DNA from 4 places in the Paenibacillus sp. Aloe-11 genome. Region 1 is predicted to be linked to each of the others. Evidence: predicted binding sites of a transcription regulator. Region 1 holds the regulator's gene; each other region holds the start of a gene.
The links. The regulator Rex, encoded in region 1, represses fermentation and respiration genes when NADH is low (regulators of the CRP and FNR family bind a similar motif). The targets are predictions, from matches to a motif close to TTGTGAAATATTTCACAA.
Positions count from the first base shown of each region.

Region 2: a site for Rex is predicted at 1,555-1,572, ahead of WG8_RS20700 (cytochrome ubiquinol oxidase subunit I). Genes of this name have one in related genera too.
Region 3: a site for Rex is predicted at 1,183-1,200, ahead of adhE (bifunctional acetaldehyde-CoA/alcohol dehydrogenase). Genes of this name have one in related genera too.
Region 4: a site for Rex is predicted at 1,081-1,098, ahead of arcA (arginine deiminase). Genes of this name have one in related genera too.

Region 1 covers NZ_JH601056.1:54,340-57,541, forward strand. Annotated here, with positions in the region: gene WG8_RS13665 (amidohydrolase) at 1-1,019, opposite strand, end outside; gene WG8_RS13670 (redox-sensing transcriptional repressor Rex) at 1,006-1,659, opposite strand; gene dinG (ATP-dependent DNA helicase DinG) at 1,704-3,202, opposite strand, start outside.
Region 2 covers NZ_JH601066.1:101,591-104,792, reverse strand. Annotated here, with positions in the region: gene WG8_RS20705 (response regulator transcription factor) at 1-1,272, shown strand, start outside; gene WG8_RS20700 (cytochrome ubiquinol oxidase subunit I) at 1,646-3,052, shown strand; partial or broken gene cydB (cytochrome d ubiquinol oxidase subunit II) at 3,039-3,202, shown strand, end outside.
Region 3 covers NZ_JH601056.1:209,573-212,774, reverse strand. Annotated here, with positions in the region: gene WG8_RS14490 (DODA-type extradiol aromatic ring-opening family dioxygenase) at 1-179, shown strand, start outside; gene WG8_RS14485 (Crp/Fnr family transcriptional regulator) at 301-1,017, opposite strand; gene adhE (bifunctional acetaldehyde-CoA/alcohol dehydrogenase) at 1,276-3,202, shown strand, end outside.
Region 4 covers NZ_JH601056.1:811,541-814,742, reverse strand. Annotated here, with positions in the region: gene argR (arginine repressor) at 305-757, shown strand; gene arcA (arginine deiminase) at 1,188-2,420, shown strand; gene argF (ornithine carbamoyltransferase) at 2,445-3,202, shown strand, end outside.

The DNA.
Region 1 (3,202 bases):
CGCAGTGCTTCATTCGCAGGAACTGCCGTAGGATCACCGGATACTCCCTTATGAATGAGAGCAGCCAGACGCATTTCCTCAAACATATCCAGATTATTATTGCTGGCAGGACCATCCGTACCGAGCGAAACGGTAACCCCTGCACGCAGCAGCTCAGGCACTCTTGCTACACCACTTGCCAGCTTCAGGTTGCTGCCCGGATTATGGGAAACCGCTACACCACGTTCAGCCAGCAAGGCTATTTCCTCGTCGTTCAAATGAACGGCATGGGCAACAAGCGAAGGACGGGAGAAAAAGCCGAGCTTATCCAAATGTGCAACTGGACGCAAGCCATAATCACGTACGTTTTGCTCAACTTCGGCAATAGTCTCGGACATGTGGGTGTGCAGCGGTAAATTCAAATCATGCGCAGCCTGTACAAATTTTTCGATAAATGCAGGCGGACATGTGTATGGCGCATGTGGAGACATCATTGTTGTAATGCGACCATCCGCCTTGCCATGCCAGTTACGTGCAAAAGTCACAGCCTCAGCCAGCTTGATTCGCTGCTCCTCCTCTGAGCATAATCCAATCGCTCCACGCATCAGACTCGCACGAATGCCTGACTCTTCAGCTACACGAGCCACCTCATCCATATGATCGTACATGTCCAGGAAGGTCGTCGTACCGCCTTTCAGCATTTCCAGCACAGACAAGGAAGTACCCCAGTATACATCTGAAGCTGTAAATTTGGCTTCCATCGGCCACATTTTCTCCTGAAGCCATACTTGAAGTGCCAAATCATCGCCATACCCACGCAGCAGTGACATCGCCGCATGACCATGCGTATTAATCAGACCTGGTAAAAAGAGCAAGCCTTTGCCGTCAAATGCTTCTGTATCTTCCTCTCCTGCAGGCAAAGTCTCGCCAATGTAAGTAATCCGGCTATCCTCCACAATCATATAGCCATGGATTACCCCGGCTTCAGGTCCGTTTACGGCAAAGGAGCCGTTTTTAATCATCCATTTATTCACTGTCATCTTGCGATTCTTCCTTTCCATCCTCTAAATAATAAGCGAGGCTTAGCAAATCGGTTGTAAAATCTGTGGTATGTACCCGGATGTTGTCCGGGGTTTTCAGAATGATCGGTGCAAAGTTCAGGATCGCTTCAATACCACACTCAATCAGCTTGTCGGCCACGTGTTGCGCTTCGAAATCCGGTACAGTAATAATCCCGATCCGAATATTTTTTTCTTTCACAGTCGCCTCCAATTGATCCATTGGCTGAACGACCAGCGTATTGATCATCGTTCCGGTCTTCTCAGGAACAGCATCAAATACGGCTACAATTTTCATATTGTCTTTTAAGTAAGCATTATAATTCGAGAGGGCTTGCCCCAGATTACCTGCTCCGACCAATGCAACGTTGATTTGCTGGTCAATTTTTAGGATATGACGTATTTTTTCAATCAGATAAGTCACATCATAGCCGATACCCTTTCGGCCAAAATCTCCAAAGTATGCGAGATCCTTGCGGATTTGGGCCGGATTCAAATTCAGCCTTTGCCCCAGATCCTGGGAAGAAACCGTAGCCACTTCCCTTTTGTTCAGTGCATTCAGATAGCGTAGATATACGGGCAACCTCCGTACAACTGCCTCAGAAATTTTTTCTGATTTCATACTTGCTCCCCCTAATTGTAACGGACATGTCTCATGTCCGTCCGTTATGCCTCAGTCTCCGGGGCGGATTGGAGCCATTCAGAGATGCGGGGCACCATTTGCTCCGTCGGCATATGCTCCATTTTTGGTCCCGGTAATGAGTACAAAAAGTGCTTTCCGTAATAGGATTCGATGACACGTGTATCGTAAACGATGACGACCCCGTGGTCGCTCGCTGTACGTACCAAACGCCCGAACCCCTGTTTAAAGCGAATGACTGCCTGTGGAACAGACAGCTTCATAAATGGATTTTTCTTCTGCTGCTGCAGCAGCTCGCTTTTCGCCTCCAGCAACGGGTGATTCGGCGGTTGAAACGGCAGACGGACGATGGCCAAACACGTCAGCGCCTCGCCTGGAATATCAACACCCTCCCAGAAGCTGCTGGTTCCCAGCAATACAGAAGCCTTGGCCTCCTGAAAACGCCGGGTGAGCTTGCTGCGGCTCCCACTGTCTACACCCTGTCCCAGCACAGTGATGTCGCTGGAAGACAATGCCTCTTTGAGCGGCTCATACACTTGCCGGAGCATACGGTAAGAGGTAAACAGAACGAGCATTCTCCCCCGGGTCGCCTGTGCAGTCGCGCCTAGCGAGCTGACAAGCATATTAACAAAATGCGCATCTCCTACACTGCCCTTTACACTCGGGAAATCGCGGGGAATGACCAGCAGCACCTGATCCCTGTAGTTAAAGGGTGACGGGAGCTGCGAAGTCATCAGCCGTCCCTCATCTGCAGCTTCCTGCAAACCGAGCTGATCGGTCATGTACTGAAACGATTTATCCACCGACAAAGTAGCTGAGGTCAGAATAATGCTTCTTTTTTTGTCAAAAAACATTTCTTTCAGCTGGCGGCTCACATCTACAGGCACTGCATAAAATTGCAATGATTTACTGCGGAATTGCCCACTCGCTTCAAGCCAGTAGACGGTCGTCTCATCATCAAGACGTATAAAGAGACGCAAATTCTCCTTGATTCCGGCTAAATCCTTGAGCAGTCCTGTAATATCCGTAATAAGGCTGTCAGCCGCATAATCATCATATTCTTCCTTTACGTCCAGCATGAGCTTGTCACCCTTGCGCAAAATTTCGCTTAGTGTGACATTTAACTGATTTTCCAGCGCAGACGCTTGATCCCACTTGGCAGGCTTGGCCGACGGCTTGAGACGAGAAGAAAATTGTCCTGTTTCACCCGGTGTCGCATCACTTCGCTCCGGCAGCATACCAAATAGCTTGTCGCTCAGCAAATCCCATGTTTCCTTGACCTCCAGCACAAGCGGATATAGCTGGTCGATGATTGAAGCCCAATCTGCCGACTTCTCATGTCCAGACTTCACCAACTGCTGACGCAATGAAGGCAGCTGTCCATTCTTGCTGTCTTTGAACAGTCTGGTCAACGTATGAACGAGTGTGAAATATTTCATATGCATGCCCAGATGCTTGCCAGCGACCTCCTCCAGATGGTGTGCTTCATCAATGACCAGATGCTCGTAGCTTGGCAACAGCTGAT
Region 2 (3,202 bases), on a different contig from region 1:
ATTGAGGACGAAAAGGAAAACGGCAAGTGGGGAGGTGCTTCTCACCATGAGCGTGATTGGATTGAAGCACTGCTGTTTCCGGTTCAAGCGGATGGGGCTAAACGCAATGCTATAGAACTCGGTAGTCCTCTTGATGAAGGGACTCGACAAGCCGAACAGCACGGGCAGCATCTGACACTGCCGGCTTTGGATTGGGACAGCTATCAGATTATTCTGCTGGATCTGCGGATACCTGACTGGGATCGGCAAGCCCGGCAAGCAGCAGCCAAACAGCGTCTGGCAGAGATGTGCCGGGAGCAGGGCAGAGGCATGGTGTTTGAGGCCGGAATCTACACAGGCCTGCTGCTTCCTGCCACGGTGAGAACGGAGGAAAAGGCTGCTGCGCTGCTGGCAGCCTGGCGACAAGAGCTAAAGCCGTGGGCAACCGAGATTTACGCGGCTGCTGGTGATCCGGTGGCGAAATTAACCGATATTCCCAGCTCTTTTGAACAGGCACTGCGGTTATTAGAGCGTACCTTTCTGTTTGGGATGGAAAGGGTGATGCTCTCCAGTGATCTGCATCAATTGGAAGCGATGAACGCCGATATGGACGAGGCGTCCAATAAAACAGCAGACCCCATGCGTTATGCAGAAAAGCTGTACTATGCGCTGGACATGGCAAGCCGGGAAGCGGCGCTGCGTGTATTAAAGGAAATGGAAGTCCAATTTCCTCAGGTTTATCGCACGGAAGCTGCAATTAAGGCGGCATTTGCCCAGGCGTTTACATTGGCGCTCAATAAGTATGCGACTGGACAGGATCAGAGCCGATCGGTGTTGGAGGAGCATTCCAGCTTGATTACCGATGTATATGCCCAGTCTACACTGGGCGAGCTGGTCGATCACTCTGTTGAGCATATTTTGCAATGGATAGGTCAGACTGATTCAGGCGACAAGGAGATCATTATGAAGCAAATGGTAGATTTCATACATAGTCACTATGATGAAAATTTGCGGCTGGAGTTATTGGCAGACATGTTCAACTACAACAGTGGTTATTTGGGCAAACTGTTCAAAAGCCATACCGGCGAGGCTTTTAATGCCTACCTGGATAAAGTAAGGATTGAGCGAGCCAGGGAATTGCTTGCACAGGGAATTAAGGTGCATCAGGTAGCAGGTCGTGTGGGGTATGCGAACGCTGATTATTTTCATAGTAAATTCAAAAAGTATGCTGGGATGTCGCCTTCCTCCTACCGTAATCGGGTTCAGAATGACGGAGGGAAGGATGGCTGTTAATCGATTCCCTTGGTTTCACTCTATGAAGTCTCTCTTGTTAGATGTCGGAGGAAGATTCTCCGAACGAAGAGAGACTTTTTTTGTGCGAAAAAAATAAGTAGATCAATCGCAAATGTCACACTCATTAGAGGATTTGAGCTGAATTCATAAATTTGCCATCGTTACGACACAACTTTGACACGATGTTCACACTTTCGATTCTATTTCATTCAAATCTATTCTATATAATGTTGTTATTCTGAAGTCGGGTCATGATAAAAAATGATCCATTCATATACAATAACGTGAATATTATCACAAAGTTTGAATGTTGGCTTCAGAAACTAATTTAGCATGCGGTTCTTAAGAGAAGCACAGGGGGAGGAATAACATCATGGACGTATTAGAATTGGCACGATTGCAGTTTGCGACAACTACGATTCTTCACTTTGTTTACGTGCCGATCTCCATTGGATTGTCATTGTTGGTGGCGATCATGGAGACCATGTATGTAATCAAAAAAAATGATTTGTACAAAAAAATGGCTCAATTTTGGGGGACGTTTCTGTTAATCAACTTTGCAGTAGGCGTGGTAACCGGGATTTTGCAGGAATTTCAGTTCGGGATGAACTGGTCCGACTTTTCCCGTTTTGTCGGCGATGTATTTGGTACGCCGCTGGCGATTGAAGCGCTGCTTGCATTTTTTCTGGAATCCACCTTTATCGGCTTATGGGTATTCGGTTGGGAAAGGCTGTCCAAGGGTGTCCATTTAATTTGTATGTGGCTGGTTTCTATCGGTACGATGCTCTCGGCTTTGTGGATTCTGGCTGCCAATTCATTCATGCAGCGTCCCGTAGGATATGGGATCGAAAATGGACGTGCAGAAATGCAGGATTTTGCTGCTCTGCTAACGAACGAGCAGCTTTTGTGGGAGTATCCTCACACCATATTTGCTGCCATTGCAACCGGGGCTTTCCTCGTAGCAGGTATTAGTGCCTGGAAGCTGATGCATAAAAAGAATATGGACTTTTTTAAGCCTTCTTTTAAATTGAGCATTATTGTTGCATTAATCAGTGCCATTGCTATTCCTATGTTTGGTCATGGACAGGCTCAATATTTGGTCAAAACACAGCCCATGAAGATGGCTGCCAGTGAAGCCTTATGGGAAAACAGTGGTGACCCGGCGCCTTGGACGGTTGTAGCAGATATTGATCCTGATCAGCAGGAAAATACCTTTGAGATTAAAGTTCCGTTTGCACTGAGCTTTCTGTCGTATAGCAAGTTTTCCGGCTCCGTGCCTGGTATGAAGGAGCTTCAGGCACAGTATGAAAAAACCTATGGTCCGGGTGATTATATTCCACCAGTACGTACTACCTTCTGGAGCTTCCGCATTATGATTGCGGCGGGATGTGCCATGATTGCACTTGCTCTGTACGGAGCTTACCTGAGTTTTCGCAAAAAACTGGAGGGCTCACATCGTTGGTTCTTCCGTCTGATGCTGTGGGGGATATCGCTCCCATTCATCGGGAATACTGCGGGCTGGATTATGACCGAAATGGGCCGCCAGCCGTGGACGGTGTTTGGCTTGCTTCAAACGAAGGATTCTGTTTCACCTACCGTTGTAGCAGGAGAAGTGCTGTTCTCGTTGATTGCATTTACGACGCTGTATCTCGTTTTAACGGGTGTACTGGCATTCCTGTTTGCTCGTACAGCTCGTAAAGGTCCAGATATAGAGCCGCATCAGCATACGGTCATTCATGATCCATTTGCTCAAGGGGGTGACACCATTGTCGTTAAATGATTTATGGTTTTTGTTGATTGCTGTGCTGTTTACCGGCTTTTTCTTTCTGGAGGGCTTCGATTTTGGCGTGGGGATGGCTACAGGATTGGTGCCGCGTAATGACCAGCAAAAACGTTTGATGATCAATACGATTGGCCCGTTTTGGGATGC
Region 3 (3,202 bases), 160 kb from region 1:
TAGAGGCTTTGGATTGCTACGAAAGCGAAGCGCCGTATGCCCGTCAGGCGGTACCAAGAGCAGAGCACTTTGTGCCTTTGTTTATTGCAATGGGGAGTGGCAATCCAGCGAACAAGGCCAGGGTCATTCATAGAAGCTATGAGATGGGGAATTTAAGTTACCTGTGCTTTCAGTTCTAAAGGTGGGATGGATCAAGAAGGCATATCGTTAGTTGCTTTTTGGTGAGAAGAGGAAATAAAATGAGGGAGTGTTTTATAGCCAGGATGGCATAAACACTCCCGTTTGTTTAGACAAGATTAACTAAATCCGGCAAATCTCACGTGGGCACAATTCACAATGACATACGCTTTGCAGCATTTCCAAATCCTTGACAACAATCATGCCGTTATCATATTCAACTGCATTTTTCTTACGCAGATCGCTTAGCATCCGGTTTACGCTTTCCCGGGTGGCACCGATCATATTGGAAAGGTCAGTATGCGTAATTTTTTTATGAATCAGGATATGATCACCGTGAGGCTCGCCATAGGTGTTGCATAACCGAATAAGTGTTGAGCAGAGAGCTCCGGGCTTACCGTACATCATCAGATCGCGGAACTTGGTCTGAGTAATTCGGTGATGCGACCCCATCCATTTCATAAAGTCAATGGCAAAATCGCAATGCTGGCAAATGAGCAGCTCCAGGTCTGTATGATCAATTACACCAATATCGCTGTCTTCCAGAACCTCAGCAGAAAAGGAGTGTTTAGTTCCGAAAAATGGATCAGCTTGACCCACAAGATCGCCGCTTTGATACATATATAAAATAAGTTCCTTACCCTCATCCGTTGTTTTTGTCACTTTCACGCGTCCGCGTTTGATATAAAACAGCTTATCTGCTGTATCTCCTTCCCAAAACAAATGCGAGCTTTCTGGCATGACTCGATCTTTCATCATCACTTGCAGCCGGTTGAAGCTGGCCTCCGAGAAGCAACAGGTGTTACCGTGAGCTTCCATTACGTTTGCAGGGTTTCTCATCGTCCATTTCCCCTTTGTTTCCTATGTTTTTTTATCTGCAACTTGATCAATTCAAATTTATTATATACCTGTGCAATGCGTTTTTGGGGCAAGAAGTAGGGGGAAAAGTGGCAGATTTGCAAACTTTGTGATTTAATTCACTACAAAAATAAAATTTTAAATAGATTGTGAAAAAAATCACAAAATATCTTGGAAAGCTGTGTTACGATCAGTGCGTGAACAAGAGAAAGTACACGAGATAACAGGAGGATGAGGGAAATGGCTGTTAAAAACGAGGTTATCCAAAAAGAGCAAAGCGCAGAGCAGTATATTCAAACGCTGATTGACCGGGCGAACCGGGCACAGCAAGCTTTCATGAGTATGAATCAGGAACAGATTGACGAAATCGTACAAGCTATGGCACTCGCAGGGATGGATAAACACATGTACCTGGCAAAGCTGGCTGTTGAAGAAACAGGACGCGGTGTGTACGAGGACAAAATCACTAAAAACATGTTTGCAACAGAATATATCTACCATAGCATCAAAAATGAAAAAACCGTCGGTGTCATTGAAGATAATGATTTTGACAGTTTTCAAAAAATAGCTGAGCCAGTCGGCATCATTATGGGGATTACTCCAGTGACAAACCCGACTTCGACTACCATGTTCAAAGCGTTGATTGCCATTAAAACACGTAACCCAATCATTTTCGGCTTCCATCCATCCGCTCAATCGTGTAGTGCGGAAGCAGCCCGCGTCTTGCTTGAAGCAGCCGTTAAACACGGGGCTCCTGCTGACTGTATTCAATGGATTGAAGCTCCTTCGATGGATAAGACAAATTCACTTATGAATCACCCGGATGTGGCACTGATTCTGGCAACTGGTGGATCAGGCATGGTTAAGGCGGCATATAGCTGCGGTAAACCTGCTCTGGGCGTAGGTCCTGGTAACGTGCCTTGCTTCATTGAAAAAACAGCGGACATCAAGCAGGCTGTGAATGATCTGATCCTCTCGAAATCTTTTGATAACGGTATGATCTGTGCTTCCGAGCAAGCGGTTATTATCGAAGAGCCAATCTTTGAGCAAGTGAAAAAATTGATGATCGCTAACGGTTGCTACTTTGTAAATAAAGAAGAAGCAGCTAAGCTCACTCAGGGAGCTATGAATGTAGAGAAATGTGCAGTGAACCCGGCTATCGTTGGACAGTCCGCTGTAAAAATTGCTGAAATGAGCGGTATCACCGTACCGGCAGGAACCAAAATTTTGGTCGCTGAGATTGAAGGGGTAGGAACAAAATACCCATTGTCCGCGGAAAAATTGAGTCCTGTACTGGCTTGCTATAAAGTAAAAAATGCTGAACAAGGTATTCAACGCGCTGCTGAAGTCGTAGAGTTCGGGGGCATGGGTCACTCGTCCGCTATTCATTCGAACGATGAGGACGTTATTGCCCGGTTCGCAAACCGTTTGCAAACAGGCCGTATCATTGTAAATTCACCTTCCACGCATGGTGCGATCGGTGACATCTACAACACCAACCTTCCATCGTTGACGCTCGGTTGCGGTTCGTACGGACGTAACTCAACTTCGTCGAACGTATCGGCAGTCAATTTGATTAACGTGAAAAGGGTGGCGAAACGGACGGTGAATATGCAATGGTTCAAAGTACCTTCCAAAGTTTATTTTGAAAAAAATTCGACTCAGTATCTTGCTAAAATGCCTGACATCACACGTGTAGCTATTGTCACAGACCCTATGATGGTGAAGCTTGGCTATGTGGATCGTGTCATTCATTATTTGCACCAACGCCAAACACCGGTAGCGATCGAGGTCTTCTCTGAAGTAGAGCCAGATCCATCGACAGTTACGGTAGAACGCGGTACTGAAATGATGAGACGTTTCCAACCGGATTGCATTATCGCACTGGGCGGCGGTTCCCCAATGGATGCTGCGAAGGGCATGTGGTTGTTCTATGAATATCCAGATACAGATTTCAACAACCTGAAACAAAAATTCATGGATATTCGCAAACGGATTTACAAGTACCCACGTCTGGGCCAAAAAGCACAATTCGTAGCCATTCCTACAACCTCGGGTACAGGTTCAGAAGTTACTTCTTTCGCGGTAATTACAGACAAAAACCTGGGCAACACGAAGTACCCGCTGGCTGACTATGAGTTGACCCCAGATGTGGCAATTATTGACC
Region 4 (3,202 bases), 760 kb from region 1:
TATTTTTGGTTTTAGATAAAACATAATTTAAATTGTTTGTATTTTAGCTTAAATTTACAGGTTAGACCGTGATATTGATCACGACAACATTTTTTCAAAATCTACCATTAAACTTTTAATACAAGAAGAGGAACTTCCAGAAATGAGAAGCTCCTCTTCGTTCGTTTCAGTGTTATCAATGAAAATAAGTTCTGCGCCATCTCTTTGCTCCGAGAGTATACACTCTGTATCCCTTTTTATAGAAAATAATAGAAAATTAGAGCAAAATATGATAAAGCTATAATATAAAAAGGAGTGTCTTTCTATGAAAAGAGAAAAAAGACAACGATTAATTAAGCAATTGGTAAGCGAATATGAAATAGAAACACAAGAGAAGTTAGTAGAATTGTTGGCAGAACAAGATGTAATAGTAACGCAAGCTACGATTTCACGGGATATCCGTGAGTTGAAATTAATAAAAATAGCTTCTCCGAAAGGATTTATGATCTATAATGTTTCCTCAGAAATGCCTTTGCAAACGGATTTGAAGTTAAAGAAGAAGTTAAAAGAAGTTGTTGTCAAGATTGATTATATCGATCAATTGACGATTATAAAAACGTTGCCTGGCAATGCAAATGTTATCGGTGTTTTATTAGATAATTCAAATTGGAGAGAAATGGTAGGATGTGTATGCGGGAATGATACCTGCCTTGTCATTTCCCAAACCCTATCGGATCGAAAGATTTTAGAAGAAAGATTTAATTTAATTTTTAGATAAAATAGCTGGTAGATTGTCAAGTGAGAATACGAGGTTACTTGAATTTAGTAATTAAAGAGTGTAGGATGCCCGGAATTGAGCATGCCGTAGCCGTGATGTATCTTGTTGGATCAAGCATCACAGCTACCTTGCGGGCGTTCCTTCGCTCTTTTTCTTTTGAATGCGCTTCCATTTCACATAGGCTGCAAGTTGAGCATGCATTTTTAGATCAGCAGTTACAGTCCAGATATTCATCATATATACGTAATATGAAATAGGTTTTGTAGATAAACTGACAAAATCTATTATAAAAATACATTTTTTTTATTATTTTAAAAATAAAAACGTGAAATATTTCTCAACAAAAATGTTGGCGTTTGCACGGGGCGGAAAGCATGGACCATTTATGATGCATTTGTATACATCAAAGATTAAAAAGGAGGTACGACCCATGAAGCATCCATTGCATGTTGCTTCGGAAATTGGGGAATTACAAACGGTTTTATTAAAACGTCCGGGACAAGAATTAGAAAACTTAACACCGGATTTTTTACAACCGTTATTATTTGACGATATTCCCTTTTTGCCGGTGATTCAAAAAGAACATGACTATTTTGCCCAAACATTACGCAATCGGGGAATTGAAGTTCTTTATTTGGAAAAACTTGCGGCCGAGGCATTAGTGGATAAAAAACGGAGAGAAGAATTTGTTGACCAAATGTTAAAAGAAGGAAGGGCCGAAGGAAATGTTTCACATCAAATTTTAAAAGAATATTTACTTTCCTTCTCCAATGAAGATTTAGTTCAAAAAATAATGAGTGGTGTACGAAAAAACGAAATTGAAACGGGTAAGAGTATGCAATTACATGAATTTATGCAAGATCATTCTCCATTTTATTTGGTTCCAATGCCAAATTTATATTTTACCCGCGATCCTGCAGCTGTTATTGGTGATGGATTAACGATTAATAAAATGAGGGAAACTGCACGAAGACGTGAATCTATGTTTATGGAGTACGTTATTAAACATCACCCGAGATTTACCAGTCATAATGTACCGATTTGGCTGGATCGCAATTATGAATTTCCAATCGAAGGTGGTGATGAGCTCATTTTAAATGAAGAAACCATTGCCATTGGTGTATCTGCCCGTACTTCAGCTAAAGCTATTGAACGTTTAGCCCTAAATCTATTTAGCCGTCAAGAAAAATTCAAGCGAGTACTAGCCATTGAAATTCCAAAATGCCGGGCATTTATGCATTTAGATACCGTATTTACGATGGTTGATTATGATAAATTTACAATTCATCCAGCGATCCAAGGACCGCAAGGAAATATGAATATTTATGTTTTAGAGAAAGGCCCGGATGAAGAAACGCTTAAAATTACCCATCACACCTCTTTAATGGAATCGCTAAAAGAGGTTTTGGGCTTAAAGGATTTGGTTCTTATTCCTTGTGGCGGAGGAGATGCAATAGCCTCTGCTCGTGAACAATGGAATGACGGATCCAATACATTAGCCATTGCGCCAGGAGTCGTTGTTACGTATGACCGTAACTATGTATCCAATGCTTTATTGCGTGAACACGGTATCGAGGTCATTGAAATATTGAGCTCGGAATTATCCCGTGGCCGTGGGGGTCCACGTTGTATGAGTATGCCAATCGTTCGAAAAGATATTTAAATTACGGAGAAAGCAGGGATAAATATGGGAAAAACTAATTCAAGCTTAAAAGGTAGAAGTTTTCTTGCAGAGATCGATTTTACAGAAGAGGAACTTTTATATTTGCTCGATTTAGCAGCAGATGTAAAAGAGAAAAAGAAAAATGGCACTCCCCATCGTTATTTGGAAGGAAAAAATATAGCCCTTTTATTTGAAAAAACCTCTACTCGTACACGGTGCGCATTTACAGTAGCTTGTACAGATTTAGGCGCGCACCCCGAGTATTTGGGTAAAGGTGATATTCAGCTTGGTAAAAAAGAATCCGTAGAAGACACGGCGAAAGTGTTGGGCCGCATGTTTGACGGAATTGAGTTTCGCGGCTTTGCTCATAAAACAGTGGAATCTTTAGCAGAGCATTCGGGTGTACCGGTGTGGAACGGTCTAACGGATATGTGGCATCCAACCCAAACGCTCGCGGATTTATTAACCATCCAGGAACATATTGGGCATTTGCGAAATGTGAAGCTCGTTTATGTTGGCGATGGCCGAAACAATGTTGCTAATAGCTTATTGGTGGGTGGCTCAATCGTTGGCATGGATGTTCGGATTTGTGCGCCACAATCATTATGGCCAGCACAAGAAGTCATTTATTTGGCCAAGAAATGTAGTGACCAGGTAATGGTAACCAGTAGCATTGAAGAGGCTGTTGCGGGCGCAGATGTAATCTACACAGATGTTTGGGTATCTATGGGGGAAGAAGATAAATTTGCTGAACGTATTGAGCTGCTCTCGCCTTATCAAGT